Regions from separate parts of the Paenibacillus nicotianae genome, predicted to be linked through region 3. Evidence: predicted binding sites of a transcription regulator. Region 3 holds the regulator's gene; each other region holds the start of a gene.

Region 1 (3,723 bases), on a different contig from region 3:
CCCACCCATCATATAATGAGCGGCTGGTGCTACCGGTATCCAATCTTGAGCAAGTTGTAAACCATAACTCATACAGGTCTCATAAATCGTTGGAAAACGGCGCTTTAGTACTTCTTCTGTCTCATGGGTAATATCCAGATATACAAAAGCACTATCTTCATTTTCCATTTCACTGATAATCGCTCTAGCTACAATATCGCGTGGTGCTAATTCGAGTAACGGATGATAATTTGCCATAAAAGCTTCGCCTTTGCGATTCCGTAAAATAGCGCCTTCTCCGCGTAACGCTTCTGAAATTAGAAATCGTGGTGCACCTGGATAACACAATGCTGTCGGATGAAATTGAATAAATTCCATATCTCGTACCTGTGCGCCTGCACGATATGCCATCGCTACTCCATCGCCTGTAGCAACATCAGGATTCGTCGTATATTGATATAACTGCCCACTACCTCCTGAACAAATCACTGTTGCTTCTGCTTGGACATAGACTAGGCGATCATCCGGTTGCTTGACGATGACACCTGTACATTCATTATGTTCTGTTATTAAATCTATAGCGAAATGCTCATCCCATACTTCAATACGGGGATGTTCAGCTACATGTTGAGATAGTGCTCTAACAATCTCATACCCTGTAGAATCACCATTGGCATGTAAAATACGACGGTGACTATGCGCTCCTTCTCTGGTTAACTCTAACTGCCCATCAATCGTATCGAATAAAGTCCCGAGCCGAATCAATTCTTGTACCCCTGCGGGCCCTTCTTGTACAAGCACATCTACCGCAGATGAAGAACAAAGTCCTGCGCCTGCCAGTAATGTATCTTGACGATGATAAAGAGGAGAATCATCTGCTGCAATCACAGCCGCTATCCCGCCCTGAGCATAACGGGTATTACTTTCTAACAACGATTTCTTGGTAATCATAAGAACGTGCTTATATTCACTTGCCAAAATAGCAGCAAACAGCCCTGCAATTCCTGAACCGATAATAATAACATCTACTTGTTTGTGAATATATTCACTCAATTGATAATCGATTAGGCGATTTGGAATCATTTTGGGTTCCTCTCAATCATTCAAGATGAAGATACTTGTAGCATCCGTTCTAAAGAAACACGAGCTTGATCAGCAACAACAGGCGGTACATAAATTTGCGGTTTCATTTGCTCAAGACAATTGACTAATTTTTTTAAATTATTTACTTTCATATTCGGACATACTAAATATTTACTCGCAAAACGAAATGTTTTATCCGGGCTGTCTTTGCGAAGCTGATATCCTGTACCATCTTCTGTCCCTACAATAAACTCCTGACAAGGTGATTCTTTGCAATATTTGATAATCGCTGTAGTACTACCTACAAAATCTCCTAATGCGACTACGTCTGGACGACATTCAGGATGAACTACAAATTCAGACTGAGGATATTTCGCTTTCATCTCCATCACGTCTTTGACGGTCAACATATCATGAGTATTGCAGTAGCCTTCCCAGATAATCATTTTTTTATCCGTATGTTGTTGTACATAATGTCCCAAATTTTTATCAGGTACCCAGATAATTTCATCAGAGTCTACGGATTGGATCACTTTAACTGCATTAGCCGAAGTACAGCAAATATCAGTTTCGGCTTTAATTTCAGCAGACGAATTGATATAAGTGACTACTTTTGCGTTGGGATGCTTTTCCTTTAATCGACGTAATCCATCTACATTGACCATATCTGCCATCGGACAACCTGCACGCTCATCAGGAATAATCACTGTTTTGTTAGGTGCTAGAATCTTAGCACTTTCGCCCATAAAATGAACCCCACAAAAGACAATCGTATCGGCTTCAGTCTGAGCCGCTTTTTGCGCTAACAAAAAAGAGTCACCACGGAAATCAGCTACTTCTTGAATCTCATCTCGTTGATAATAATGAGCCAAAATAATTGCATTGCGTTCTTTTTTTAATTGTAAAAGACGTTCTTTAAGCTCTGCATCCCGTTCTGCTTTCTTTTCCATTGCTAACGCTTCCATCGTAATCACTCCTTTTCATTGTTTGAGATTCATTTCACAATGTTAGACAGACAAGTAGGTTCTAGATGAATAGAAAATTACTATCTATAAAGTTTGTGAAAAATATCTCGTACTATCGTGTAACTTGTGTCTAATTTGTGATCAATGTTCAACCAATAATGTACACAATCGCATAGCTATTTGTCAATCAGTGAATTAGCACATTGATCTAATCGCACAAAAAAGCCCGAAGATGATTATCATCTTCGGGCTTTCATATTTGTTGCATCTTCATTATTGATTAAGAAGTAGGTGTGCTTCCACCTGTTCCATTTGGTCCACGATCTTCACCAGGGCCATTGGTCGGGCTGTTTGGAATATCTCCGTCTTTACCTAATCCAGGTGTAGATGGAGTGTTATCTTTCTCCAAACTCAAAGAACCACCAATTGTATCTACAGTAGGTTCGCCACCTTCTGGTGTTTCCCCTGAACCGCTTGTGTTACCATCGCCATTTGTATCACTTAAAGATCCAGTTTCAATCAATTCTTTGATTTGCTCTAGATCCAATGTTTCTACTTCAAGCAATGTTTGAGCAATCAAATGCATTTCTCTTGAATGTTTTTGCAATAATTCGCGGCAACGTTCGTAAGATTCCGTAATAAAACGGTGCATTTCTTGATCAATTTCATAAGCGATTTTATCACTATAGTTTTGCTCGTGTCCGATATCACGACCCAAGAATACTTGACCTTGAGCAGTACCGAATTGCATCGGTCCAAGCTTCTCACTCATACCGTATTCAACGATCATGCTACGTACGATACCAGTTGCTTGTTGGAAATCACTGTATGCTCCAGTACCAATCTCGCCGATAAATAATTCTTCAGCAACACGACCACCTAGCAAACCAGTTACTTTGTCCAACAATTCCTGTTTCGTTACAAGCATACGGTCTTCTTTGGGAAGCATAATAACATACCCGCCAGCACGTCCACGCGGTACGATAGTAACTTTGTGTACCATATCCGCATGCTCCAAGAAGTAACCTACAATCGTATGACCCGCTTCATGATAAGCAACGATGCGTTTTTCACGATCACTAATAACACGACTACGTTTTTCTGTACCTACGATGATACGGTCAATTGCTTCATCAACCTCAGTCATCGAAATATCACGACGATTACGACGTGCAGCAAGCAATGCTGCTTCGTTCATCAAGTTCTCCAGATCTGCACCTGTAAAACCTGTTGTACGTTTCGCAATTGTATCCAATCTTACGTTAGACGTAAGTGGTTTGTTACGTGAGTGAACTTTCAATACAGCTTCGCGACCTTTCACGTCTGGACGATCAACCGTAATTTGACGGTCAAAACGACCTGGACGTAACAATGCAGGGTCCAAAATATCTGGACGGTTCGTTGCAGCTACGATAATAATACCTTCGTTTGCTCCAAAACCATCCATTTCAACAAGGAGTTGGTTCAACGTTTGTTCACGTTCGTCATGACCGCCACCAAGACCTGCGCCCCGTTGACGACCGACTGCATCAATCTCATCGATGAAAATAATACATGGTGCATTTTTCTTCGCATTCTCAAACAAATCACGTACACGCGACGCACCGACACCGACAAACATTTCCACGAAATCAGAACCGGAAATGCTGAAGAACGGAACGCCTGCTTCTCCTGCTACTGCACGAGCAAGCAATGT
Region 2 (3,723 bases), 560 kb from region 3:
TGTTCTAAAATAGAGTTATTTATACAAGCAAAAAGATCGATGACACCGCACCCGATAGGTTAATGTCATCGATCTTTTTGACTTACGCATTATATTATTTTCAGCTAATTATAAGACATGCCATGTTTTGCCGCCGTCTGTTGTCTGCATCAACAAAGAACGTCGTTCTTCATTTTTGGCAACTAACAACCAGCCTACATCTGCGGAGAAAAATTGCAATTTAACCAATTCAGGATATTTGCTTAACGTGTTCTGCAAGGTATTGTTTACAGGTAAAGCTTTCCACGTCTTGCCTTGATTCCCTGTGCGGTATACGACTCCATTGACGACAGACCATCCAATTTTGTCATTTAAAAAAGTAGGTCCCATCGATTGATTTACTCCGGTCTGCGCTTGTAAAGCAAATGGAGCAAAGTTCCATGTCTTCCCTGCATCATGAGTAAAGTATCCATTGTAGCTCGTCTGGTTATCTTTCACACAACCAATATTCATCCATCCTGCTGTTTTGCTATCACCAAAAAATTGAGGTTTTCCTGTAGTTAATGAATGGCAAGCAGGCAATTTTTTATTTTTATCAAAGTCTGGCCCTGTTTTCCATGTTTTGCCCCCATCGCTTGTAATATATAGATGAGGTGTACCATGTTGTTCCAGTGTGACAAATCCATTATTTCGATCTCGGAAAGACATTCCTACCAGCTTACCTACTTGTGGAATAGCTTGAGCTGTTGAACCTTCAGTGACAAATACGCCTGTGTTTTGCATGATTTTTTTCCACGTATTACCGCCATCGGTCGTTGTATATAATGCTTTCTCTTGGATATCTTCTGAATCTTTTGATGAATCCAAAGAAGTCATTACCCAACCATTGCTACTATCAATAAAATAAATACCTAATACAGTAGCTTCATCATTTAATGTAGCAAAGTTCCAATTTTGTCCGCCATCGGTCGTGTGCAGAATTAGTGTTTCTCCTACACCAGACGCATTGCGAATCACCCAGCCATTATTTTGATTAAGGAAAAAGATATCTTTCCCATAAGTAGGCGGTTCAGAAAAGGTAACCGTTTGAGCAGGAGATACATTGTCCCATGTGTCTCCGCTGTCCTGTGTAACATAGATACGTAATTCATTACGGGTTACACCCCACGCAAGACCTGCACTAGCACTAAGCAGTTGAAAATCTGTAAGTCTGGTCTGAATCTTATATCCTTTTGCAGCAGGAGCCCCCTGCTTGGTATCAGATGTTGCTGTATGGTTAAGGGTGAGTGTCTGCCCTTGATCTTCTGTTTGCATTTTTTTAAGTTCTTGAGATGATGCTTTGTCTGCTGCTGGATCGTATTCACTTGTAGACGATTGACAAGCACTAAGTACAAAAACAAGTGTGATCCATATGAAAAGCGCTTTGCGCATAGTTAACTTCATTCCTTCTCTCCTTCCGCACTTACATAAAGCTATCGTATTTCGATTATTCATGACCCTTATAAGAGTAAACTAAAATGAACATAGGTTGTTTACAGAAAAGTTACAAGCGATTACAGATTTCGCTGTTTTAGCAGGGTTTTCAGCCACTTTATACTCTTTTAGATTTGTGATCCTTTTTACATTGGTCACGCTTTCCGTTACAATAGTAGCGAATCTGTAACAAAAATCAATTAAGGAGATGATAAAAAATGACAGTATCTGAATCTGTATCCAAGCCCCACCGTGTCGTTGTTATTGGCACAGGAGCCGTTGGCTCCACAACCGCTTACACTCTTTTACTCCACAAGAGAATGTCTGAACTCGTCTTTATTGACGCAAATCATAACAAAGCTCTTGGCGAAGCACTCGATATGAACCACGGACTCCCATTTGTTGGCGGCGTCAAACTATGGGCAGGTGATTATTCGGATTGCAAAGACGCAGATATTATCATTATCGCTGCCGGTTCAAATCAACGTCCAGGCGAAACCCGGATTGATTTGTTAAATCGGAACTCAGCCATCTTCGAAGACATTATTTCGAATATTACGAAATATAATAATAGTGGTATTCTACTGATTGCTACTAATCCAGTAGATATCCTTAGTTATGTATCCTGGAAAAAAAGCGGCTGGCCATCTAATCGAGTGATCGGTTCCGGTACATTACTCGATAGCGCACGCTTCCGTTATTTAATTGGTAAAGAAAAAGGAATCGATCCTCGTAGTATTCATGCTCATATTATCGGAGAACACGGTGATTCCGAGTTGCCTGTATGGAGTCTGTCTAATATTGCAGGAGCTCCACTTGATTTTGAAGAAGACAAACAGAACGAAATTTTTGAAAATACTAAAAATGCTGCATATGAAATTATCAATGCCAAAGGCTCTACATCGTATGCGATTGCCTTAGCACTTGACCGCATTGTAGCAGCAATTTTGCAAAACGAACACGCTGTACTGAATGTATCTTCTCTGCTTGAAGATTATCATGGAATCTCTGACGTATACCTCGGTGTACCTGCTATTGTCGGTCGAGATGGTATTCAGGCAAAACTACCGATTCCTATGAATGAGCATGAAGAACAATTACTACGTGCTTCTGCGCAAAAATTAAAAGATCAGATTGCACAGCTAGATATTTAAGTCGTATATAGATAACTATAGACTATCTTCTATTCATATGACAAATCTCTAACTCGTACCAATCGATCAAATAACTGCTCCGTATAAAAAAAGTGGATTTAGGTATAAAACCCTGAATCCACTTTTCTTCTATGTTATAGATCCTTATTTGCTATGATGTGATCAATAAGGAATATCATCCTCACGTTCAGGTGCTTCATTGGCACGATCTACCAATCGTCTAGCGACCACTTCAAATGGTTCTGGCTGTAACAGTTCGACCGGGGAGAATCCTTTATCAAAGGTAAACGCATCGCCTTCAATCACCATAGCATAATGATCGCCTAACTTGGCAATATGAAGTCGGTATCCATAATCAGCGAGTAATCCACGAATACTGGTATCCCCTAGCTTCATTTTGATCTCAATCTCTGGCTTGATCTCTACGATACGCTCTGCTGCTTCGATGACATGTTGAGGTTCCCATTTTTCTTGAATATCCCGCTTTTCACTGGCTGCCCACAATTCTAGATCATGCTCTTCTTGTTGGCGTTCCAAGTTGGTCGCATCCGGCCACTTTTCTTCAACATAGGTCTGTACATAATCCATCACACGTTCATTGACAATCTCAGGAATCGATTGCTCATACGTAATATATTTCAAAAAGTCTTCAAAATAACGGGCATGAGACGATTGATGAATTTTGAGCTCCCATTCTTCAATCATCCCTTCTTCTGGCATATGAGGGTATTGGATAGATTTCATATTACGAGCACTGATCGCCATCTCTACTTCGCTAATCAGACTTCGTTCATCAGAGATACGGGCAATCCTCTGTTCAAAATCACATTTCATCACAAAAATAAACGGATCATCAAAATGAGTATCCAGCTTCGCTTGCGTAATAATCAATGCTCCACCACGTACCGAACTTGTTTCCAGATAGCTACGTACCAGATCATCACAAGCATTTTTGAAATCTTCTTTATTATCGACCGCTCTAAGACGCGTAAATAAATTAAAATTGGGATTACTGGTCAATTCATGTCCCGGTTCTACTAAAAATGTACCTATTTTGGTAGGTGGTTGTTCTGTGCCTGGATTTTTTTCTACTTTGCGCTTAGCGGTACGGGTAAAT
Region 3 (3,723 bases):
GACCCAGACCATTAGATCTTCTTGCGCTGTGTTTTTACCTTCAACGACCCAATAGGTTGAACTATCTGTCCATACTGAATTGAATGTACGCGTAACCGAGACAATATCAGCCTTTTCCTGCGCGCTATTGATTGCCAGTTGCTCTTTACTCCAGGGCTTTGCCATGACATGAACATAAAATTGATTAATACCTAATATAAGCAATCCTACTACAACAATAATGATTGCAATCCACTTGCCACTTCCCAAATTTCGCAAAACACGCCATCCTTTCCTGTCGACTTCCGGTTAGCGTTTAAGCAAACCTTCAAAAGCACTTTGGGCTTCATGACGAATTTTTTCTTCATCCAGTGTTAACGATACACCGTCTTTGATCAATTGCTTACCGTCTACCCACACATGCAATACATCTTTAGCAGAGGCAGAATAGATAGTGTGTGAAATAAAATCAGTACGTGGTAAGAAATGCGGTTGATCTACATTCAATGCTGTAATATCAGCTTTCATCCCTACAGCAAATGTACCCACATCATTCAAAAATACAGATCTTGCGCCATATTCAGTACCCATTTTCAATGCTTCTAGTGCAGGTACGGCTGTTGGATCACCAGATACTCCTTTATGAATAAGAGCTGCCAAACGCATTTCTTCAAACATATCCAGGTTATTATTACTTGCCGGGCCATCTGTACCCAAAGAAACGACAACGCCTGCACGCAACAAATCAGGTACACGTGCTACTCCACTTGCTAATTTGAGGTTACTGCCCGGATTATGAGAAATTGCGACTTTATTTTCAGCAAGTACTTCAATCTCTTCATCATTCAAATGAACAGCATGTGCTAGCAATGCTGGGCGAGTGAAAAATCCTAATTTTTCCAAATGAGCTACAGGACGTAATCCATAATCAGTAACGTTTAATTGAACTTCTGCCAGTGTCTCAGACATATGTGTATGCAGCGGCAAATCCAGATCATGAGCTGCTTGTACAAATTGTTCGATGTATGCAGGTGGACAAGTATACGGTGCGTGTGGAGACATCATCGTTGTAATACGTCCATTTGCTTGACCATGCCAATCACGTGCAAAGTCGATCGATTGTTTTAGCTTTTGCTTTTGCTCTTCTTCTGAACATAAGCCGATTACACCACGCATCAATACTGCACGCATACCGGATTGTTCTACGACTTCTGCTACACGTTCTGAGCGGTCATACATATCGAGGAATGTAGTCGTACCGCCTTTTAACATTTCTAATACTGATAAAGCAGTTCCCCAGTATACATCGTCACTTGTGAATTTCGCTTCCATCGGCCACATTTTTTCTTGTAACCATACTTGTAGAGCCAGATCGTCTCCATAGCCGCGTAGCAACGACATTGCTGCATGACCATGACTGTTCACTAGACCTGGGATAAAGAACAAATGATTACCATCGACTACTGTCGTGCCTTCTTCGATCACAGGTTCTTCTTCTCCAAGATAAGTGATCCATCCATCTTCTATCACCATATGTCCAAAAAGCATCGATTTCTCTTCGCTCATTACAGCAAACATACCGTTTTTGATAACCCATTTGTTCGAAGTATTATTCATTAGTTTCATGTTCCTTTCCATCTTCCAGATAATAGGCAAGGCTTAATAAATCCGTTGTAAAATCAGCAGTGTGCACACGAATATGCGGTGGAGCTTTCAAAATAATCGGAGCAAAATTCAAAATCGCTTCTATTCCAGCTTCTATCAACTGATCGGCTACACGCTGTGCTTCAATATTTGGTACCGTAATAATACCAATACGAATACTTTTTTCTTTGATCGTTGCTCCCAATTCTTCAATCGGTTGCACGACTAATGTATTGATCATCGAACCTACTTTAGGCTCAAGAGAATCAAAAACAGCTACAATTTTCATTGTTTCTTTGAGATACATATTATAGTTAGAAAGGGCATGCCCTAGATTACCTGCACCTACAAGTGCGACATTAATTTGTTGATCTAATTTTAAAATATGACGTATTTTTTCAATCAGATACGATACATCATAACCGATCCCTTTGCGTCCAAAATCTCCAAAATACGCTAAATCTTTGCGAATTTGTGCTGGATTCAAATCTAATTTTTGTCCCAGTTCTTGCGAAGACACTGTAGGAACTTCACGAGTGTGAAGTTCGTTCAAGTATCGAAGGTATACAGGTAGTCTTCGCACGACTGCTTCTGATATTTTGTCGGATTTCATGCTTGCTCCCCCTCTTGATTTACAGTTTCCTTTTCAGGTTCGGCCTGGCTAAGCCATTCTGTAATACGGGGTACCATCTGCTCTGTAGGCATATGTTCCATTTTGGGACCGGGCAATGAATATAGAAAATGCTTGCCATAATAGGATTCGATCACACGAGTGTCATAGACAATAACGATTCCTCGATCACTAGATGTCCGTACTAATCTACCAAAACCTTGTTTGAAACGGATAACTGCTTGCGGTACAGATAATTTCATAAATGGATTTTTCTTTTCTTTTTTAAGCCGTTCACTTTTGGCTTCAAGCAGTGGATGATTGGGCGGTTGAAAAGGTAAACGCACGATCGCCAGACAAGTTAATGCTTCGCCTGGAATATCGACCCCTTCCCAAAAACTGCTTGTACCGAGCAAGACCGAAGCCGAGCGCTCTTGAAATCTTCGAGTTAGCTTGGTACGACTTCCTCCATCAACGCCTTGACCAAATACTGCAATATCGCTATGTGATAACTTCTCTTTCAAAGGCTCATACACCTGCTTGAGCATCCGATAAGAGGTAAATAACACCATCATTCGTCCATTGGTCGCTTTTGCAGTCTCCGCCAATGAGTTCGCTAATGTATCTACAAAGAACGCATCACCCACACTGCCTTTGACACTTGGGAAATCGCGCGGAATCAACAATAGCGATTGTTCACGATAATTGAAAGGTGAAGATAGCTGTTCGGTCATCAATCGACCTTCTTTTTCTGCTTCTACCAGTCCCAGTTGTTCAATCATATATTGGAATTTCTTTTCGATTGATAATGTTGCTGATGTCAAAATAATACTTTTCTTTTTATCAAAAAAGTACTCTTTCAGTTGCTTGCTCACATCAACCGGTACAGCATACATCTGCAAAGACTTACTACGGTAATTACCATTAGCTTCATACCAGTAAACCGTATCTGCACTTTCCAGCTTCACAAATTGACGCAGATCATCTCGTACTACCGTTAAGTCTTTGAATAAACCAGACACATCTGTTACCAGACTATCGGTACCTAACTGTTCGTCGCTGTCTTTGATCTGATTCATTACCTGTTCGCCTTTACGAATCAACTGACTTAGCCCAATATGAATCTGATTTTCAAGTTCTGTAATCACAGTCCATTCTGTCGGTTGCTTTTCTGGTAAAAGACGCAAGGTAAACTGCCCTGCTTCTCCTGGAGCAGCATCACTACGCTGAGGTAATAAAGCAAATAGTAACTCGCTCAACTTATCCCAGTTTTCTTTCACATCTACAATTTCAGGATACAGATTATCGATCGCTATCGCCCAATCCATACCACGCTCATTGCCAGAAGAACCCAATTGTTGACGCAAAATCGCTAACTGACCATTTTTGCTGTCTTTGAACAATCGTAATAGCGGATGAACCAATGTGAAATATTTCATATGCATACCCAAGTGCTTACCTGCGACATCTTCTAAATGATGGGCTTCATC
Region 4 (3,723 bases), on a different contig from region 3:
CATTTCCATGCCATCGTGATCGCCTGTGCCCATATCACTTTGTCCTTCTTCACTTTGCTTCTCATTGATCTGAGTAGAAGGTGTTGTATGAGTAGCACGATCTTTAGCTCCAGCTAAACCGCCTGGCAAGTATTTGGTAACCAGTTGTTGGAATAGACCTTCCGGGAATGCAGAAAACGTTTGTTTGTCAGCAGTTCCAGGAACCGTTAGCGATTGGTATGTCTCCATACTCATTGGTTTAGACTCGGTTTTTACTTTGTTCACCCAAGTCTGATATTGCTCGTCAGATACAGCATTCACATCGAATCTCATTTGGGAGAAGTGCTCACCACTGAAGTTAGCACCTGATCCAAAGAATGTTCCTTGATGATCAGCTTGTAGATACAATGTCATAGCCATACCCGACATCGTATAGATTTGTCCACCAAGTTCTGGAACCCAGAAAGAGTTCATAGGAGCATCAGAAGTCAGTTCAAATCGTACAGGAGTATCTTCTGGAATTGTGATTGAGTTCACAGAAGCAATACCTTCGTCCGGGTACATAAATAACCATTTCCAGTCCATAGATGCGACTTGGATTGTAATAGGTTCCTTCTGTGATTGAATAGCTACAGAAGGTTCTAACGCATAGGTGTAACGAACAGTTACAATACCAAGTACAGCAATAACGATGATTGGAATCCCCCACCAGATGGTTTCAAGCTTGGTGCTGTGGTTGAAATCCGGATCGTATTTTGCCTTTCTGCCTGGTTTGTCACGGTATCTCCACACTATAACAAAAGTGAGTATTGTTACCGGAACAATAACAATGGCAGTTAGAATCGTTGAAATCACGATTAGATCTCTTTGTCCTGCTGCAATAGGCCCTTTCGGATCGAGAACAAAGTAATTGTGGCTACCTGCATAAAGCGCCCATACTGTCAAAGCTAATGACAGAACCGACACAATAATCATAACCCACATCATAAGACGAGAACCCGGTTTTTTGTTCATCTTAATCCCCTTTCTCACATAACGTTTAAGACGTTCATAATATTGAAACCACACATTTCTATGTTAACACTAAGTGTGCTATTTGCGTATCCATAGAAGGTGTAAATTCCATGTTTTTTTGACTTGTTAACAAATCTGTCAATTTATTAACAGGTTATCGTGAATCTTTTCACATTATTTATATATTATCATATTGTGATTCCGTAAAAAAGCCCCTTTAAGAATTAATTCTTAAAGGAGCATATATTTAATTAAAAAAAGATTCATTTGATTTGCAAAAGAGCTATTTAATCGTCATTGATACTTTCTTTTCCTTCTTCATTACGCACTTGCATTGAACCGATCGATTTACCAATAAAGTAGATAAACACGCTACCTACTACACATCCGATCCCCATCATCAATCCAGCATTGTTATCGTTAAATGGTTGGATATTCAAAATAATCGTTACTACACCAACAACAAAAGCAATCCAACCTATAATTGTTAGCAAACGAGTCAATCCACGTGCATTTTTGCCGGGTGAATTTGAATTTGAACGGCCTTTTGTATTTGTCGCCATGATTAAGCACTCCCCTCTTCTGTTAGTAGCCATCGTTACTCCAATCTAGGAGCACTTTAAAGATTACGTTTCTATTTGTTATAGTTTCTATTACCACAATTTGACCCTTTTGATTCGTTATTTAATTATATTCTTTTTATTTCTCTTTTATTTAGTACAAATTATTGTCAAATGTCATCTATTTTATCGGCAAAAAGGCGATATTCTCTGTCTTCTTCAGAAAATGCCGCCTTTTTTCATCTCTAATTTAATATATTTATAGTTACATATTTAATAAGAATATATTTATATATAGAAGAAAAAATATTTTTCTACTGCTGAGGATCAAAATATGGATAGATTTATAGTGTAATTCAAAAGCTCATATGTCTATACTTTTGTATGCAACGTGTAACTTCTGCCTGCTTCAGCAGTAAACTCGATCACAAAATCACTTTGTTGATCATCCGGTTCTATCAGTGTCGAAGCTGTTAATGGATCTTCCAGTTGCAAAGCAATAGCGCTGACCAATCGACATGTCCCATGAAACTGCGATTCTACTGTGACTTCTACCAGTTGCCCTTGTTGCCAGTGCATATCTACCGTATATCCACCACGCGCACGTAACCCTTTCACGATTCCTTTATTCCAGACTTGTGGCAGAGCAGGCAGTAAATGCAGTTCTTGTAAATGGCTCTGAAGCAACATCTCAGCTATACCTGCGGTTCCACCAAAATTACCATCAATCTGAAATGGAGGATGAGCATCAAATAGATTCGGATAGGTAGAACGTGACAACAACGTACTTACAAATTCATGCGCTGTTTCTCCATCTAACAAACGAGCATATAGATTAATCAGCCAAGCGCAACTCCATCCTGTATGCCCTCCGCCATGTTGAATACGGCGTTCGAGCGAGATACGCGCAGCTTCGACTAACTCAGGAGTCTGATAACGATTAATCTCATGCCCGGGGTACAGACCATACAAATGAGACACATGACGATGACCTGGTTCGTGTTCTTCATAATCTTTGTACCATTCTTGCAATTGACCATGACGACCAATATGACAAGGATATAGACGCTTATACGCATCTTGTAATTGACTTGCCCAATCTTGATCCACTTCAAGCAATGCTGTACTGGTGATACAATGCTCAAATAACTCGCGAATCAATGTCATATCCATAGTGGATGCCGCTGATGTACTGCAAGCTTCTCCAGAAGAAGTTAGAAATTTATTCTCAGGCGACGTCGAAGGAACAGTAACCAAATAACCTTCACGATCTTCTACCAACCAATCCAGTGCAAATTGAGCCGCTTCTTTCAAAATCGGATAAGCCGTCTCCTGCAAAAAGTCTAGATCACGATGATATTCATAATGTTCCCATAGATGTGCACATAACCATATTCCACCTAAAGGCCAGAATGCCCAGCTTGCATCTCCTTGAGTGGGTACAGATAATCGCCAGAGATCACTATTATGATGGGTTGTCCACCCTTTAGCTCCATAGTGTACTTTCGCCACTTCTTGCCCGCTTTGACTTAGATCTTCAATCATTTGAAATAAAGGTTGATGACATTCAGACAACTGACATACTTCAGCAGGCCAGTAATTCATTTGAGTATTGATATTTGTGGTGTAATCACTATTCCATGGAGCTTGTACATGTTCGTTCCATATCCCTTGTAGATTAGCCGGCTCACTTCCAGGTCGTGACGACGAGATTAACAAATATCTTCCATAATGAAAATAGAGCGCTTCTAACTCTGGATCATGACGATGCTGTTGATATTGTTGTAGTCGCTGATCAGTTGGTAACTCATGAGCTGGTATATTTGGATCGGATGCAGATGCTAATTGAATTTGTTCATCTTCTAACTGCAATTCTACCCGATTAAATAGGCTCTTATAGTCTGCTAAATGCTGTTCTAACAAAGACTCGTATCCGATATTTCCTGCTTGATCAAGAATCGCTGTACATTCTTCTGATAATACACGTCCGCTACTTCCCGGTAATTGATCATATCCTTCGAAATTAGTAACAACCGATAATACAATCATAATTTCATGTGCTTGTTCAACAAATAAGTGCTGATCTTTGGCTTGAATATGCCCTTGATCGACAAACACTTTGATCCCTACATGAAATTGAATACCTTTCTCTGCTTCTGCATGATAAGCA

Evidence for each region. Region 3 encodes Rex, which represses fermentation and respiration genes when NADH is low (regulators of the CRP and FNR family bind a similar motif). Its sites were predicted from a motif close to TTGTGAAATATTTCACAA; they were not measured.
Region 1: a site for Rex is predicted at 2,050-2,067, ahead of nadA (quinolinate synthase NadA). Genes of this name have one in related genera too.
Region 2: a site for Rex is predicted at 1,587-1,604, ahead of ACFSGI_RS10110 (L-lactate dehydrogenase). Genes of this name have one in related genera too.
Region 4: a site for Rex is predicted at 1,151-1,168, ahead of qoxA (cytochrome aa3 quinol oxidase subunit II). Genes of this name have one in related genera too.

Annotation. Positions count from the first base shown of each region.
Region 1 covers NZ_JBHUGF010000002.1:14,539-18,261, forward strand. The annotation lists gene nadB (L-aspartate oxidase) at 1-1,062, opposite strand, end outside; gene nadA (quinolinate synthase NadA) at 1,083-2,027, opposite strand; gene ftsH (ATP-dependent zinc metalloprotease FtsH) at 2,308-3,723, opposite strand, start outside.
Region 2 covers NZ_JBHUGF010000010.1:1,314,805-1,318,527, reverse strand. The annotation lists gene ACFSGI_RS10115 (WD40/YVTN/BNR-like repeat-containing protein) at 109-1,422, opposite strand; gene ACFSGI_RS10110 (L-lactate dehydrogenase) at 1,671-2,606, shown strand; gene ACFSGI_RS10105 (DUF3900 domain-containing protein) at 2,769-3,723, opposite strand, start outside.
Region 3 covers NZ_JBHUGF010000010.1:757,698-761,420, reverse strand. The annotation lists gene ACFSGI_RS07590 (cell wall elongation regulator TseB-like domain-containing protein) at 1-258, opposite strand, end outside; gene ACFSGI_RS07585 (amidohydrolase) at 289-1,596, opposite strand; gene ACFSGI_RS07580 (redox-sensing transcriptional repressor Rex) at 1,589-2,236, opposite strand; gene dinG (ATP-dependent DNA helicase DinG) at 2,233-3,723, opposite strand, start outside.
Region 4 covers NZ_JBHUGF010000006.1:83,536-87,258, forward strand. The annotation lists gene qoxA (cytochrome aa3 quinol oxidase subunit II) at 1-993, opposite strand, end outside; gene ACFSGI_RS02785 (hypothetical protein) at 1,281-1,556, opposite strand; gene ACFSGI_RS02790 (glycoside hydrolase family 95 protein) at 1,926-3,723, opposite strand, start outside.